3 linked regions of the Acidisarcina polymorpha genome follow. The main gene of each other region encodes a partner of the protein of the gene in region 2 in a complex. Links are inferred from orthologs where the notes say so. Each region holds a gene or a part of one and is shown on either strand. Other genes may lie near its edges. The genes, in order: ACPOL_RS01070, nuoH and ACPOL_RS23220.

Region 1 (3,820 bases), 6.0 Mb from region 2 along the record:
ACCAGGCAGTATATCTATCTGAAATCGCCGGTAGAGTGTGTTGTCGCCGGTGATGAAACGCCGGTCTAAAGTCGAAACAATGAACTCGAGGTTGTCTGGATCGATCCTTTCACATTCTTTCAAGGTCCGCATGGCGGGACTGGCGCGAAGGCCGATGTCCCAAAGCCCTTGATTTGCGATCTGTACCGCTTCCCGGAACTCTCGCTCAGCCTCATCGTTCGCAAAGATATAGAGCAAATCGACATCGGAGTAGGGAAACAAATGGCGGCGGCCATAACCGCCAGTAGCAACCACAGCTACGCCAGAACGGTCAACCTCTTTGCCCAGCGCCTGTCTCCACAATGCTTTGAAGAGCGTATCAACTGAAATCGCACGCCGTCGGATGATGGCCGCACCGTCGCCGCTCCGCTCAAAGCTTTGGCGGAGGCTCACGAATTCCTGCTGGTAAGTCTCTCTCAGTTGAGAGAGAAGTGCACCGTCGGTCATGCTAGCGACAATTTCCCCCTGGTATAGCAGTATTCGCAGGCCGGAGAAGCGGTAACTGAGAGAGTTCCGGCAACTCCGCCCGTGGCCGAAGATGATTTGGCCTAACTGGTCAAGGCCGATTTACTTGGGTAAAAAAAGTCTACAGGCAATGCTGCGAATTCAAAGGGACAAAAATCGCCGTCCAGGGGGAAGGACTGAGCTCGGACCCGCGGCCGCTGGCATCCGGGTCCTATTCTGCAGCAGTATCAGAGGGCAGTCTCGCCTCGTTCGTCGTTTCGGATGCGAATGGCTTCATCCACTCGGGTGATGAATATCTTGCCGTCACCGATCTTGCCTGAGCGCGCGGCAGAGAGGATCGCCTGTACGGTTTTCTCGACCATTTCATCCCTGACGACCATCTCCAGCTTGATCTTTGGCAACAGGTCGACGGTGTACTCGCGTCCCCGGTAGAACTCGGTATGACCCTTTTGCCTGCCATGACCGCGAGCCTCAAGGATGGTCATGCCTTCGACGCCGGCCTCGATCAAGGCATCCTTTACTGCATCGAGCTTCGATGGCTGAATGATCGCTTCAATTTTCTGCATAGTTGTTCGCTTTCAACCTGACTGAGCACACGCGATATAAAGTTGATTTCGATGGTCAGAGTATCAGGTTCATCAATCGAGTATGGAGATGCCTCTCACAGGAAGTAGCGCCGGTTGGCGGGAATGCCAACCCTGGAGCGGTCGGGTTGCGGCGGCGGCCGTCATCCCGAAGTGCAGCGAAGCTCAAAATGTTTGAGCTCGACCTCATTGTTTTCTACATCCAAAAGCTGTGCGATTCCATCGGCCTGCATAAGCGGTCCGTGAAGTAGTGCTGTCGCATGGAGCGAAATCTAAGTGCTCCCTTTTGAAAAAAGCAGGCGAAAGTCGCAAAAAACGTCTGGAATGAGTTAGATCGGAGGTATATTGAGAATATGTCACTAGCGACTTCAGATCGATATTTGTTCGGTTCGCTCGAGAGCAGCTCGAAAAATCGCGAGAAGGTGCGAGAAGCCAATTACGGTTATGAGCAACCCGAGGGTGTGTTCATGACATCTCTGGATTTTGCGATCAATTGGGTGCGCAAGAGTTCGGTATGGCCGATGACCTTCGGACTCGCTTGCTGTGCGATCGAGATGATGTCCATGGGAGCTTCGCGATTCGATATTGCGCGATTTGGGGCCGAAGTATTCCGGCCTTCGCCCCGGCAATCGGACCTCATGGTGATAGCGGGCCGGGTGTCACAGAAGATGGCGCCGGTCATACGCCGCCTGTATGACCAGATGCCGGAACCAAAGTGGGTAATATCCATGGGCGCTTGCGCGACGTCTGGCGGCGTGTTCAACAATTATGCTTTGGTTCAGGGTGTGAATCAGGTCATTCCGGTGGATGTGTATGTGCCCGGATGTCCACCCCGCCCGGAACAGTTGATGTATGCAATTACTTTATTGCAAGAGAAGATTCAGCGGGAGCGGGGCAGTACGCGCCGCACATTAAATCTATAGGCGCCCCTGGCGAAGGTTCGAAAGGTTCGAAGTTTTTGAAAAGACCGTGTAGTAACAGCGGCTTAGCGTGTACCATTCATAGTGCTGCAGCCTGAAGTAAGCGCTTCGAGTACGCAACGCGCGGTATTGCAACAAGTTCGGTATGAGTCATTGCGGTCGGCTCATTAGTTTCACCGAGGTCACTTTTCACTAAGGTTTTTGGAGGATAGACGCATGTTTTCTTGTCCCACAGGTTCTCTGAGCCGAATTCTGCTCGTAGCTGGCGCCGTAGGGCTCGGATCATCGAGCTTATACGGACAGAATTCGCCCCCACCGGCCTCTGCCCCACCGGCCGCACCGATATCCAAGATAGATATCTTTCTTGGATATTCTTACCTCGCCCCTCACGGCACAATCACCACCACGCTCGCTGACGGGACGCTCAGCCCCGCGAAGTACTCTTCTGTGGACTATGGAGCGATCGGTAGCGGCAGTTACTTCTTCAACAAGTACGTGGGCGCTCAGGTAGAGATTGGGGTTCATCCGGACGGAAACAACGACGGGGCTTCGACCTATTCCGGCGGTATTATTGCCCGTTATCCCACCGATGAAGGCATCACCCCGTTCGTCCACGCGCTGGCCGGCGGTCTGCGGCTCGGCGGCCCGAACTATGAACCGTTGGCCTCTCACGCTTACACCTGGGGTACGGCTTTGACGGTAGGCGGCGGCCTGGATTATGGGCTGCCATGGTTCGACCATCACCTCGCCTTGCGCTTGTTCCAGGCGGATTATCAGTACTACCATGCCTCCTTCGGCCCCCAACCAGTAACCGGCGGTCGCGCTAACCTGAACAACGCACGCCTGAGCACGGGTGTCGTGGTGAAGTTCGGCAGCATCGTTCCTCCTCCTCCGGTTACCTACAGCTGCTCGGCTAGCCCGGCTTCGGTCTTCCCCGGTGACCCGGTTACGGTCACGGGAAGCGCCCTCAACCTCAATCCCAAGAAGACCGCCACCTACACCTGGTCGGGTTCTGGCGTCAAAGTTACCGGCGATTCGACGACCGGCAATGTCGATACCAGCAGCCTGAGCCCAGGCAGCTATACCGTGACTGGTCACGTCTCCGAGGGTCAGAAGCCAGGACAGTTTGCGGATTGCACGGCAAACTTCACGGTGAAGGATTACGAGCCTCCGACAATCACCTGCTCGGCCAACCCGACCACCATCAAGCCGGGTGATACGGCAACCATCACTTCGCAAGGCGTCAGCCCGCAGAACCGGCCTTTGACCTACAGCTATACTGCATCGGCTGGACAGGTAAGCGGCACTGGAACCACGGCGACCTTAACCACGACTGGCGCTCCTGCCGGTTCGATCACCGTCACTTGCAACGTGGCTGACGATAAGGGTCACACGGCATCCGCAACCACGAGCGTGAATGTGGAAGCGCCACCGCCGCCGCCTGCTCCTAAGACCTCAACTCTCTGCTCGATCACGTTCGGCCGCGACACCAAGCGTCCCGCCCGTGTCGATAACGAAGCCAAGGCCTGCCTCGATCAAGTTGCTCTGAGCGCTCAACAAACGCCAGATGCAAATGTGACTGTGGTTGGCGAAGCTGGACCAGAACCGGCTCCAGCCAAGGGCAAGAGGAAGCACGCTCCCGTCATCGCGAACCTGGCCGCACAGAGGGCCGTCAATACCAAGGATTACCTGGTCAAGGAAAAGGGTATTGATGCCTCCCGCATCTCGGTACGCACTGGAACGCAGAGCGTTGACGAAGTAGAGAACTACCTGGTACCCGCTGGCGCAACATTCGACAGCGACGTATCCGGA
Region 2 (3,989 bases):
GGCGGCGACCATCTGGAATGTGAAGAATGCGGCATGTGCATCGACATCTGCCCGGTGGGCGCCCTGACCTCGGGCACCTATCGCTACAAGACGCGGCCGTGGGAGATGAACCACGTGGCCACCGTCTGCACCCACTGCGGCGATGGCTGCAAGACGACCCTCGGCGTGCGCCGGGCGGATGAAGGCATGGAGATTGTCCGCGGCGACAACCGCGACAAGAGTGGGATCAACGGCGACTTCCTGTGCATCAAGGGGCGCTACGCCTTCGATTTTGCCAACCACAAAGACCGCTTGACGAAGCCGCTGGTTCGTCAGCCGGATGGCAAGTTTGCCGAGGTCAGCTGGGAGTCGGCGCTCGATTACGCGGGCAAGAAACTGCGCGAGGTGCGCGACACTCGCGGCGGTCAAGCAATCGGCGTCATCGGTTCGAACCGGACGACGAATGAAGAGAATTACCTGCTGCAGAAGTTCGCGCGGACGGTGCTCGGCACCAACAACATCGATCACCACCGGACGGCCGACTACGCGGGCTTTGCCAAGGCTCTGGGCACGAATGCCGGACTGGCGGCTTCGCTGGCCGATGTCGGAAAGGCGCCGGCGATCCTGGTGATCGGCAACGATCCGACAGAACAGCACCCGATGCTGGCGTGGAGTTTGCGCGAGAATGTTCGCCATAACCGCGCCCGGATTTATCTCGTCAACCACGAAGAGATCAAGCTACGCAGGCAGGCGAAGGGATTCCTCGAAGTACCGGCCGATGGCTATGCGGCGGCGATCAACTTTCTGGGTGGCGATGACGGCGCGATTGCAGAAGACGACTCGGCGAAGGCCTTCCGCGAGGGTCTGCGCGGCGAGAAAGAGCTGCTGATCGTCTTTGGCTCGGAGTTCCGCGGACGGGACATTGAGGCATTGGTCAAGTTCGGCCTTGGCTTGCCCAACGTGAAGTTTGCGTGTCTCGGCGACTACGTCAACTCGCGTGGCGCGGCAGACATGGGGCTGCTGCCGGACTTTCTGCCCGGCTATGTTCCGGTCGAGGCGGGCGGCCCGTTTACCGAGGAGTACAGGAGTTCTGGATCGGGACTTTTAGCGGCTCCGGGCATGGACCTGGTTGAGATGTTCGATGCCGCTGGTCGCGGAGAACTGGCGGCCCTCTATGTTGTCGGGTCGAATCCGGTTTCTCGGTACGGGGTGGATGCGGCGGCGCTCAAGAACACTTTTCTGATCGTGCAGGACATGTTCCTGACCGAGACGGCGTTGTTGGCCGACGTGGTCTTGCCGGTCGCGAACCTCTATGAAAAATCCGGCACGGTGACCAACACCTATGGCGACCTGCAGTTGGTGAAGAAGGCGGCGGACCGGGCGGGTGTGCGCACCGACTTTGAGTTGATCGTCCGGCTGGCGGACCGGGCGGGAGTCAATCCGCGGTCCCTGGTTCCTTTTGGGAGCGGGGTTCGCGCCGATATGGGTCAATCGCGCGGAGCACAGTCGGGCGAGGCCGATCGGCATTCTGTCTGGCTGGCGGCGAACCATCTTGAACCGAAGCTGAGCCCCTTTGATCCATTCGCCATCCTCGATGAGATTCAACGGCTGGTGCCGGCTTATGCGACCTCCCGGTTGGAGCTGCTGGCGGGCAATGCGACCCATTCTGACGCGCCTCTGGTCCAGATTGAGAATGCGGGTGCGAGCGCCACGGAACGCCGGGATCTCGTTCTGCCTTCACGCGATACACTATTCACGTCGGGGACGCTTGGACGCTACAGCAACATGTTAGGCGCGGTGGTGGAATCGCATACCAGGCCTCAGGTTGCCGAGGCGGCTGACTAACGCTGGCAAGGATCTGGGCCCTCGGACGGGATCCACGGACTCTAAGCCTTTTGAGAGAAGGTCCCTGGGCCTGCTTTGTAACCGGCGAAAAGCGCAGTATCAAGACCGTTTGAGAACTTGAACACTTTTGGGAAGGCCGAGTGAATATTCTTCTATTTGTGGTCCTGAGCATTCTGAAGGTGTTAGTCGTGCTGGTCATCCTGCTGACAGCGGTGGCCTATACGGTGCTGCTCGAACGGAAGGTGGTCGGCCGCATCCAGAACCGGTGGGGACCCAGCCGGGTAGGGCCATTCGGCCTGCTGCAGCCACTCGCTGACGGCGCCAAGTTATTTCTCAAAGAAGATCTAATGCCTACTGGCGTCTACCGGCCGCTTTACCTTGCCGCGCCGGTCATCGCACTGGCCTGCGCCCTGCTTTCGATTTCGGTCGTGCCATTCGGAGCAAGCACCCTGTTCAAGGGAGTGGACCTCTTCCAAATCGCCGATGTGAACATTGGGCTGCTGGTGATCCTGGGCGTGACCTCGATTGGCGTGTACGGCATCGCGCTGTCTGGTTGGGCTTCGAACAACAAGTATTCGCTGCTCGGTGCACTGAGGGCGAGCGCGCAGTTAATCAGCTACGAACTGGCTTTAGGGCTGTCGCTAGTTGGCGTCGTCTTGCGCACCGGATCGCTGCGGCTGCGCGATATCGTCGATGTGCAGGCGACCCACGGACTTCTTTCCTGGAATGTCTTTGGCGGCTTTCAGTTCGTGGCCTTCTTCATCTATCTGATGGCGGCCTATGCCGAGACTAACCGTTCGCCCTTCGATCTGCCGGAGGCGGAGAGCGAGTTGACTGCGGGGTATCACACCGAATACAGCTCGATGAAGTTCGCCATGTTCTTCATGGCCGAGTACGCCAACATGATCACCGTCGGCTGCGTGGCGACGCTGCTCTTCTTTGGTGGCTGGACGAGCCCGTTTGGCAACCTGCTGCCCGCAATCGGGGGGCCGGTCGTCGCGGCCATCGTGCCGGTCTTCTGGTTTGTCTTCAAGGTGGTTTGCTTCCTTTTTCTCTACATCTGGGTCCGGGGTACGCTGCCTCGCTTCCGCTACGACCAGTTGATGGGCTTCGGCTGGAAGTTCTTGATGCCTCTCGCGATCCTCAACATTGTGGCCACTAGTCTCTGGCTGGCGCTGCGCGGTAGTTAGGACAGCGTTTTGATTTACAATCGCCTTTCGGGTTCGATTCCTGAAGGACTTACGCAGACCCACTTAGCAGCACGGACGAGTTGACACAAGCATGTATCTAGTCTTGTTCTTCATCTTCGGCGGACTCTGCGTGGCAGGCGCTCTCAACCTGCTTCTGCAGCGCCACCCCATCAATAGCGCGCTCTCGCTGATCGTGGTGATGAGTTCGCTGGCGGTGTTGTACCTATTGTTAGGCGCCGAGTTTTTGGCTGCCGCTCAGGTGATCGTCTACTCCGGCGCGATCATGGTGTTGTTCACCTTCGTGATCATGCTTCTGAACGCCGGAAAGGAAGAGCGCACCCATGGCAGCAAGGCGGCATATATCGTCGGCATCCCCGGGGTCGCGGTCCTGGTCTGCTTGCTATCGTTTGTCTTTCTCTCGCAGCGCGGCCATCTGAGCAACGCGCGGCTCGGTGATTATCTGGTAACCACCTCGGACCTGAGCACGGTGCTGTTTCGCGATCTCCTGCTCCCTTTTGAAGTCACCTCGGTGCTCATCCTGGTCGCAATCCTGGGCGCGGTCGCCCTGGCGCGGAGGGAAAACTAGCATGGCGGTGCCGATTGCCTACTACCTGGTGCTGAGTGCGATCCTGTTCTCGATCGGGGTTGGCGCATTCCTGATCAAGCGCAACATCATCACCGTCTTCATGTCGATCGAGTTAATGCTGAATGCGGTCAATCTGACCTTCGTTGCCTTTGCCCATCAATGGCATCAGGTGAGCGGACAGATTTTTGTCTTCTTTGTTATGGTGGTGGCTGCCGCGGAAGCGGCGGTCGGTTTGGCCATCATCATCGCCGTCTTCCGCACGCGGAACACCTTGAATGTCGACTCGGTCGACCTGATGAAACTATGACCGGCGTCCCCTCAATGCATCTGTGGTTGATTCCCATCCTCCCTTTCGTGGGATTTTTGCTGAACGGCCTGCTCGGCCGGAA
Region 3 (4,063 bases), 770 kb from region 2 along the record:
AGATCGGCGTGATTGGCCAGCAGGCGTTGGTGATCGCCACGCTGCGCAAGGATCCGACTGCCAATCCGGGCAACGACGTCTTTACGGCCTATGGCGTCTCACTCAAGGATGGCTCCGTCGAGGAGCTGCTGAGCGGGACGAGCTTGAAGTACATCGACTGGCAGAAGTTCTACGACTACGACACGCCCGAACTGCTGGCCACCTATGACGACTGCGCGCAGTGCAAGGCGACGACCTTTCTCACTGCTTTCTATATCGACCGCAAGACTAAGCGGTGGGGCGCGCGATGGCGGCGCCAGATTGCCGGCGCGCCTATCTATTCCGCCGACACGGCCGGCGACCACGTCTATGCGCTGTTCATGAACGTCGACCAGCGGGTGGTGCTGGATACCTGGACGTCGTATCCCGAGCAAAAGAAATCGAGCCGGGGCGGCGAATATCTCTTCGAATACCGGATCGACCCGTTGAGCGACCAGGGGACTTCGCGGCCAGTGACCGGGCGGGACGCGCTGCCGGTGAAGCAGCGGCTTTGCAGGGGCGCCGATGTGGTCTTCGGGATTGCTGGCGGGCAGGAGAGCGCGGCTTGCAAGGGATTCGCGGGGACCGGTCAGAGAGCGCGTTGACACTCGACAGGATGGGTCGGATGCGGAGGTCTATGGCTTCAGCTCAAGGCTTTCAGACCGTGGCTTTCAGTTCGATCGAGACGAGATTGCGCACGGACCGGGCGGGGCGCTTGTCTTCTGTAACGACGAGCTTGAACGGGCCGTTCTTGGCATCGAGCGGCTGCCCGTTCATGGAGTCGGCGACGATCACGTCTCCGGGATGGAAGCTTGGGTCGGTCTCTGCCAGCGCCAGCACCGCCCTGTAGCCGTCGGAACCGGTGGCGACGATGTAGTCCGACAGCGCCTTGCCGTGAAGCTTGTCTCCGGTGGGTGCTCCGTACTTGGCGAGCAGGTCGATGAGCGGAACGCCGGAGTAGGTTTCGTCGGTTTTGGTGTGGGCGTTGTGGTAGCTGACGGTTTTGTGAGGAAGATCTTTGAACTCGGCCAAGGTAAGTGCTGTTCTCCGGCCGTCCACCATGACCTGCAACTCTGGGTTAGTAGCGGAGGCGACAACCGGGTTCGTGGCCGTGCGCGGCTGCTGAGCGGAGACCTGGGCCATTCCCAGTAGGAGCGAACAGACGAGACCAGCGGCTGCACCGAACTTGAATCGATGCTTTTCTGTTCCCCGCATGTTCACCGTCACCAAGGCTCCTTCAAAGCCACCGCGCCGCTCCTCGGCCTCGGCCCTCGTCCAAGCGGCTGGCGGACTCCAGCCAGGGGCCATTGCGGCGGTTCCGGTGGAGTCGCACGACGGAGCTTGGCTCGCAGCGAGTTGAGCCAGCGCTTGAGCAGCGGTTCGGGTTCCTGACGGTGGCGGCGGCGGATTTTGGCGGCGACTTCTTTGGATGGGTCGAGAGCCGGGTGCGGCTCGGATTTGGAGGTTGTCCAAAATCTCGGCTCGGAATGTAGGCGTTCGGAGTTGGGGCGCATGGCAACCTCCCAAAACAGCGATACGGCAAAACCGGATGGAGGGTGAATCTGACGAGAGCGCCGGCCTCCAGTATACTGAGCCTATGTCGATTGTGCGCAACATCGCTGGCATTGCCAAGGGCATGAGCATCACGTTCGGAGAAATGCTGAAGCCGACCGAGGTTGAGAACTATCCCGACGGCCCAGGGCCGCTGCGGGGAGCGGTATTTCAGGACCGCTTCCGGGGCGCGCACGTGCTCCAGCGGGATGAAAATGGCCTGGAAAAGTGTGTGGCCTGTTTCCTCTGCGCAGCCGCCTGCCCGTCGAACTGTATCTATATCGAGGCAGCGGAGAATACCGACGAAGTCCGGATCTCGAGCGCCGAGCGTTACGCCAAGGTCTATAACATTGATTACAACCGCTGCATTTTTTGCGGCTACTGCGTCGAGGCCTGCCCGACGGACGCGATCACCCATGGCCACGGCTTCGAGTTAGCCAGCTTGAACGCGACCAATCTGATCATGCGGAAGGAAGATATGCTGGCGACGTCGGTCGCGATGCCGGGAAGCCTGGCGGCACACTCCGACTCGGTCAAGTGAGTTTAGCGGGCTAGATTTCTGACCGAAACGAAGAGGCGCCGACTGGGAGATGCTACCCGATGGCGCCTATTTTCTTGCTTGACCGGAATGTCATCGCCGCACCTTCTGAGGGACAAAGCAGCACATGGCCAACACACTCAACCTGCTGAACGAACGAGAAGCACTCGCTGAGGCTGCGAACGTTAATGCTGCACGCGAACGAGTCGCGTCGGCTCGGCGTATTGTGATCAAGCTGGGAACGAACGTCATCATCCGCGACGACGGCGCGCCGGCTGTGGGCCTGATTCATGCGCTGGTCGAGTCGGCGATCAACCTTCGCCGGGATGGCAAACACGTCATTTTTGTCTCCTCCGGCGCGATCGCGCTAGGGGTGAGGCGCCTGGGTATGGAGTCGTCTCCGACTGAATTGGCGATGAAGCAGGCGTGCGCCGCGGTGGGTCAGAGCCAGTTGATGTCGCTCTACGAGAGCGGCTTTCAGCACTTCGATGTGGCGACTGCGCAAGTTCTGTTGACCGAAGACGACTTCCTCGATCCGGTGCGCTATTCCAACCTGAGGGCGACGCTGGAAACGCTGTTGACGCTGGGGGTTGTGCCGGTGATCAATGAAAACGATACCGTCTCGACCCTTGAATTGGAGCGGCCTGGGGGAAGTCCTATTGGCCGAGACTTCGCTGAGAGCCAACGAATTTTCGGCGACAACGATAAACTTTCCGCATTGGTGATGACCAAGATGGACGCCGATTTGTTGATCCTGCTTTCCGATGTAAGCGGCTTGTATTCGAAGCATCCCAGCGACCCTGAAGCGGAGTTGATCTCCGAGGTGAACGAGATTACTCCGGAACTTATTGCCGCTGCTGGAGCGGCGAATGGCCGCGGTCGAGGAGGCATGCTCACGAAAGTCGAAGCCGCGCGCATGGTGATGGACGCAGGCAAGCTGGCAATCATCGCGAGCGGCCGGACGCCTGGGGTGGTTGAGCGGGTGTGCGCCGGCGAGACGGCAGGCACGGTCTTCTTCAAAGAGGGGTCGAGATGAGCGCGGCGGCCGTAGAACCGGTGAAGGCAGGCGATGTTGCAGAGCTGGCGTTCGCAGCTAAACGAGCGGGGCGCAAGCTGGCTTCTCTTTCCGCTTCCGATAAAGATCAAATACTGTCACGAATTGCCGCATCTCTTGAGCGCCATGTCGCGGAGGTGCTTCGGGCAAACGAAGAAGACGCGGCTGAGGCGCGGGTCGCCGTCGACCGCGGCGAGATGTCAAAAGCTCTGTATCAGCGGCTGTTACTATCTCCGGAAAAGTTGCAAGGCATGATCGACGGTGTCAGAGCGGTTGCCAAGCTGGACGATCCGGCCGGGAAGATGTTGCAGCGGACGCTGCTCGACGACGGGCTGATTCTCGAAAAGGTCAGTGTGCCGCTTGGCCTGCTCGCGATTATCTTTGAGGCCCGTCCCGACGCCATCACTCAAATCAGCGCGCTGGCCATCAAGTCGGGAAATGCGGTTATTCTCAAGGGCGGCAGGGAAGTGGAGCGAACCATGGCCGCGGTGCTTGTGGCGATCCATGAGGCTTTGCGGGGCTCTGGTCTGGTGGATGAGGCGGCGGTGAGCGGCGTCTACGGGCGTGCTCCGGTCGAGGCATTGCTCAAGCTGAGTGGGACCATCGATCTGGTGATTCCGCGCGGGTCGAACGCCTTGGTGCAGCACATTCAGAACAACACCGACATCCCTGTGCTAGGCCATGCCGACGGAGTCTGCCACGTTTACATCGACGCCGCGGCGGATTTGGACATGGCTATTGCGATTGCGGTCGATAGCAAGGTGCAGTATCCGGCGGTCTGCAATGCGGCGGAGACGATTCTCGTTCATCGAGCGATTGCCGAGGCAGCTTTGCCGGCGTTGGCGGATGCTCTTGAAGCCAAACAGGTGAAGATTCGAGGAGACGGGCGCACGCGCGGTTTC

What was found.
Region 1: the proteins of nuoH (region 2) and ACPOL_RS01070 are in contact, whole or in part, in a crystal structure (PDB 6Y11), measured with the Thermus thermophilus proteins. The link is inferred for Acidisarcina polymorpha from one-to-one orthologs. Residues at the interface, in WP_096411122.1 of Thermus thermophilus: Arg36, Val44, Arg45, Met46, Gly47, Pro48, Asn49, Arg50, Val51, Leu57, Gln58, Ala61, Asp62, Ile64, Lys65, Ile67, Phe68, Lys69, Glu70, Ile72, Val74, Glu223, Ala224, Glu225, His233, Thr234, Glu235, Tyr236, Ser237, Trp241; in WP_096411117.1 of Thermus thermophilus: Arg16, Glu17, Gly18, Leu24, Leu27, Val28, Trp30, Gly31, Arg32, Asn34, Ser35, Trp37, Thr54, Asp55, Ala56, Asp59, Ala61, Arg62, Phe63, Gly64, Glu66, Val67, Phe68, Arg69, Ala70, Ser71, Arg73, Gln74, Ala75, Asp76.
Region 3: the proteins of nuoH (region 2) and ACPOL_RS23220 are in contact, whole or in part, in a cryo-EM structure (PDB 6ZJN), measured with the Thermus thermophilus proteins. The link is inferred for Acidisarcina polymorpha from one-to-one orthologs. Residues at the interface, in WP_096411122.1 of Thermus thermophilus: Arg41, Phe42, Val44, Arg45, Met46, Thr296, Tyr354; in WP_096411123.1 of Thermus thermophilus: Thr2, Leu3, Lys4, Leu6, Ser9, Thr13, Tyr16, Leu17, Val22, Thr23.

Annotation. Positions count from the first base shown.
Region 1 is NZ_CP030840.1:228,691-232,510, reverse strand. Bases 499-3,226 are described here. They hold ACPOL_RS01070 (NADH-quinone oxidoreductase subunit B), read left to right. Parts: upstream 499-1,441; coding sequence 1,442-2,011; downstream 2,012-3,226. Other genes in these bases: ACPOL_RS01065 (OmpA family protein), read left to right, coding at 2,225-3,226; ACPOL_RS01080 (P-II family nitrogen regulator), read right to left, coding at 732-1,070. Outside these bases: glnD ([protein-PII] uridylyltransferase), read right to left, coding at 1-486; more of ACPOL_RS01065, read left to right, coding at 3,227-3,820. UniProt on the Escherichia coli protein: NDH-1 shuttles electrons from NADH, via FMN and iron-sulfur (Fe-S) centers, to quinones in the respiratory chain. The immediate electron acceptor for the enzyme in this species is ubiquinone.
Region 2 is NZ_CP030840.1:6,229,842-6,233,830, forward strand. What follows is about bases 1,093-3,989. They hold nuoH (NADH-quinone oxidoreductase subunit NuoH), read left to right. Parts: upstream 1,093-1,964; coding sequence 1,965-3,014; downstream 3,015-3,989. Other genes in these bases: nuoG (NADH-quinone oxidoreductase subunit NuoG), read left to right, coding at 1,093-1,824; ACPOL_RS26580 (NADH-quinone oxidoreductase subunit J family protein), read left to right, coding at 3,106-3,600; nuoK (NADH-quinone oxidoreductase subunit NuoK), read left to right, coding at 3,602-3,907; nuoL (NADH-quinone oxidoreductase subunit L), read left to right, coding at 3,904-3,989. Outside these bases: more of nuoG, read left to right, coding at 1-1,092. UniProt on the Escherichia coli protein: NDH-1 shuttles electrons from NADH, via FMN and iron-sulfur (Fe-S) centers, to quinones in the respiratory chain. The immediate electron acceptor for the enzyme in this species is believed to be ubiquinone.
Region 3 is NZ_CP030840.1:5,458,876-5,462,938, forward strand. The notes cover bases 392-3,362. They hold ACPOL_RS23220 (NuoI/complex I 23 kDa subunit family protein), read left to right. Parts: upstream 392-1,615; coding sequence 1,616-2,110; downstream 2,111-3,362. Other genes in these bases: ACPOL_RS23210 (hypothetical protein), read left to right, coding at 392-623; ACPOL_RS23215 (molybdopterin-dependent oxidoreductase), read right to left, coding at 676-1,326; proB (glutamate 5-kinase), read left to right, coding at 2,235-3,143; ACPOL_RS23230 (glutamate-5-semialdehyde dehydrogenase), read left to right, coding at 3,140-3,362. In the rest of the region: more of ACPOL_RS23210, read left to right, coding at 1-391; more of ACPOL_RS23230, read left to right, coding at 3,363-4,063. UniProt on the Escherichia coli protein: NDH-1 shuttles electrons from NADH, via FMN and iron-sulfur (Fe-S) centers, to quinones in the respiratory chain. The immediate electron acceptor for the enzyme in this species is believed to be ubiquinone.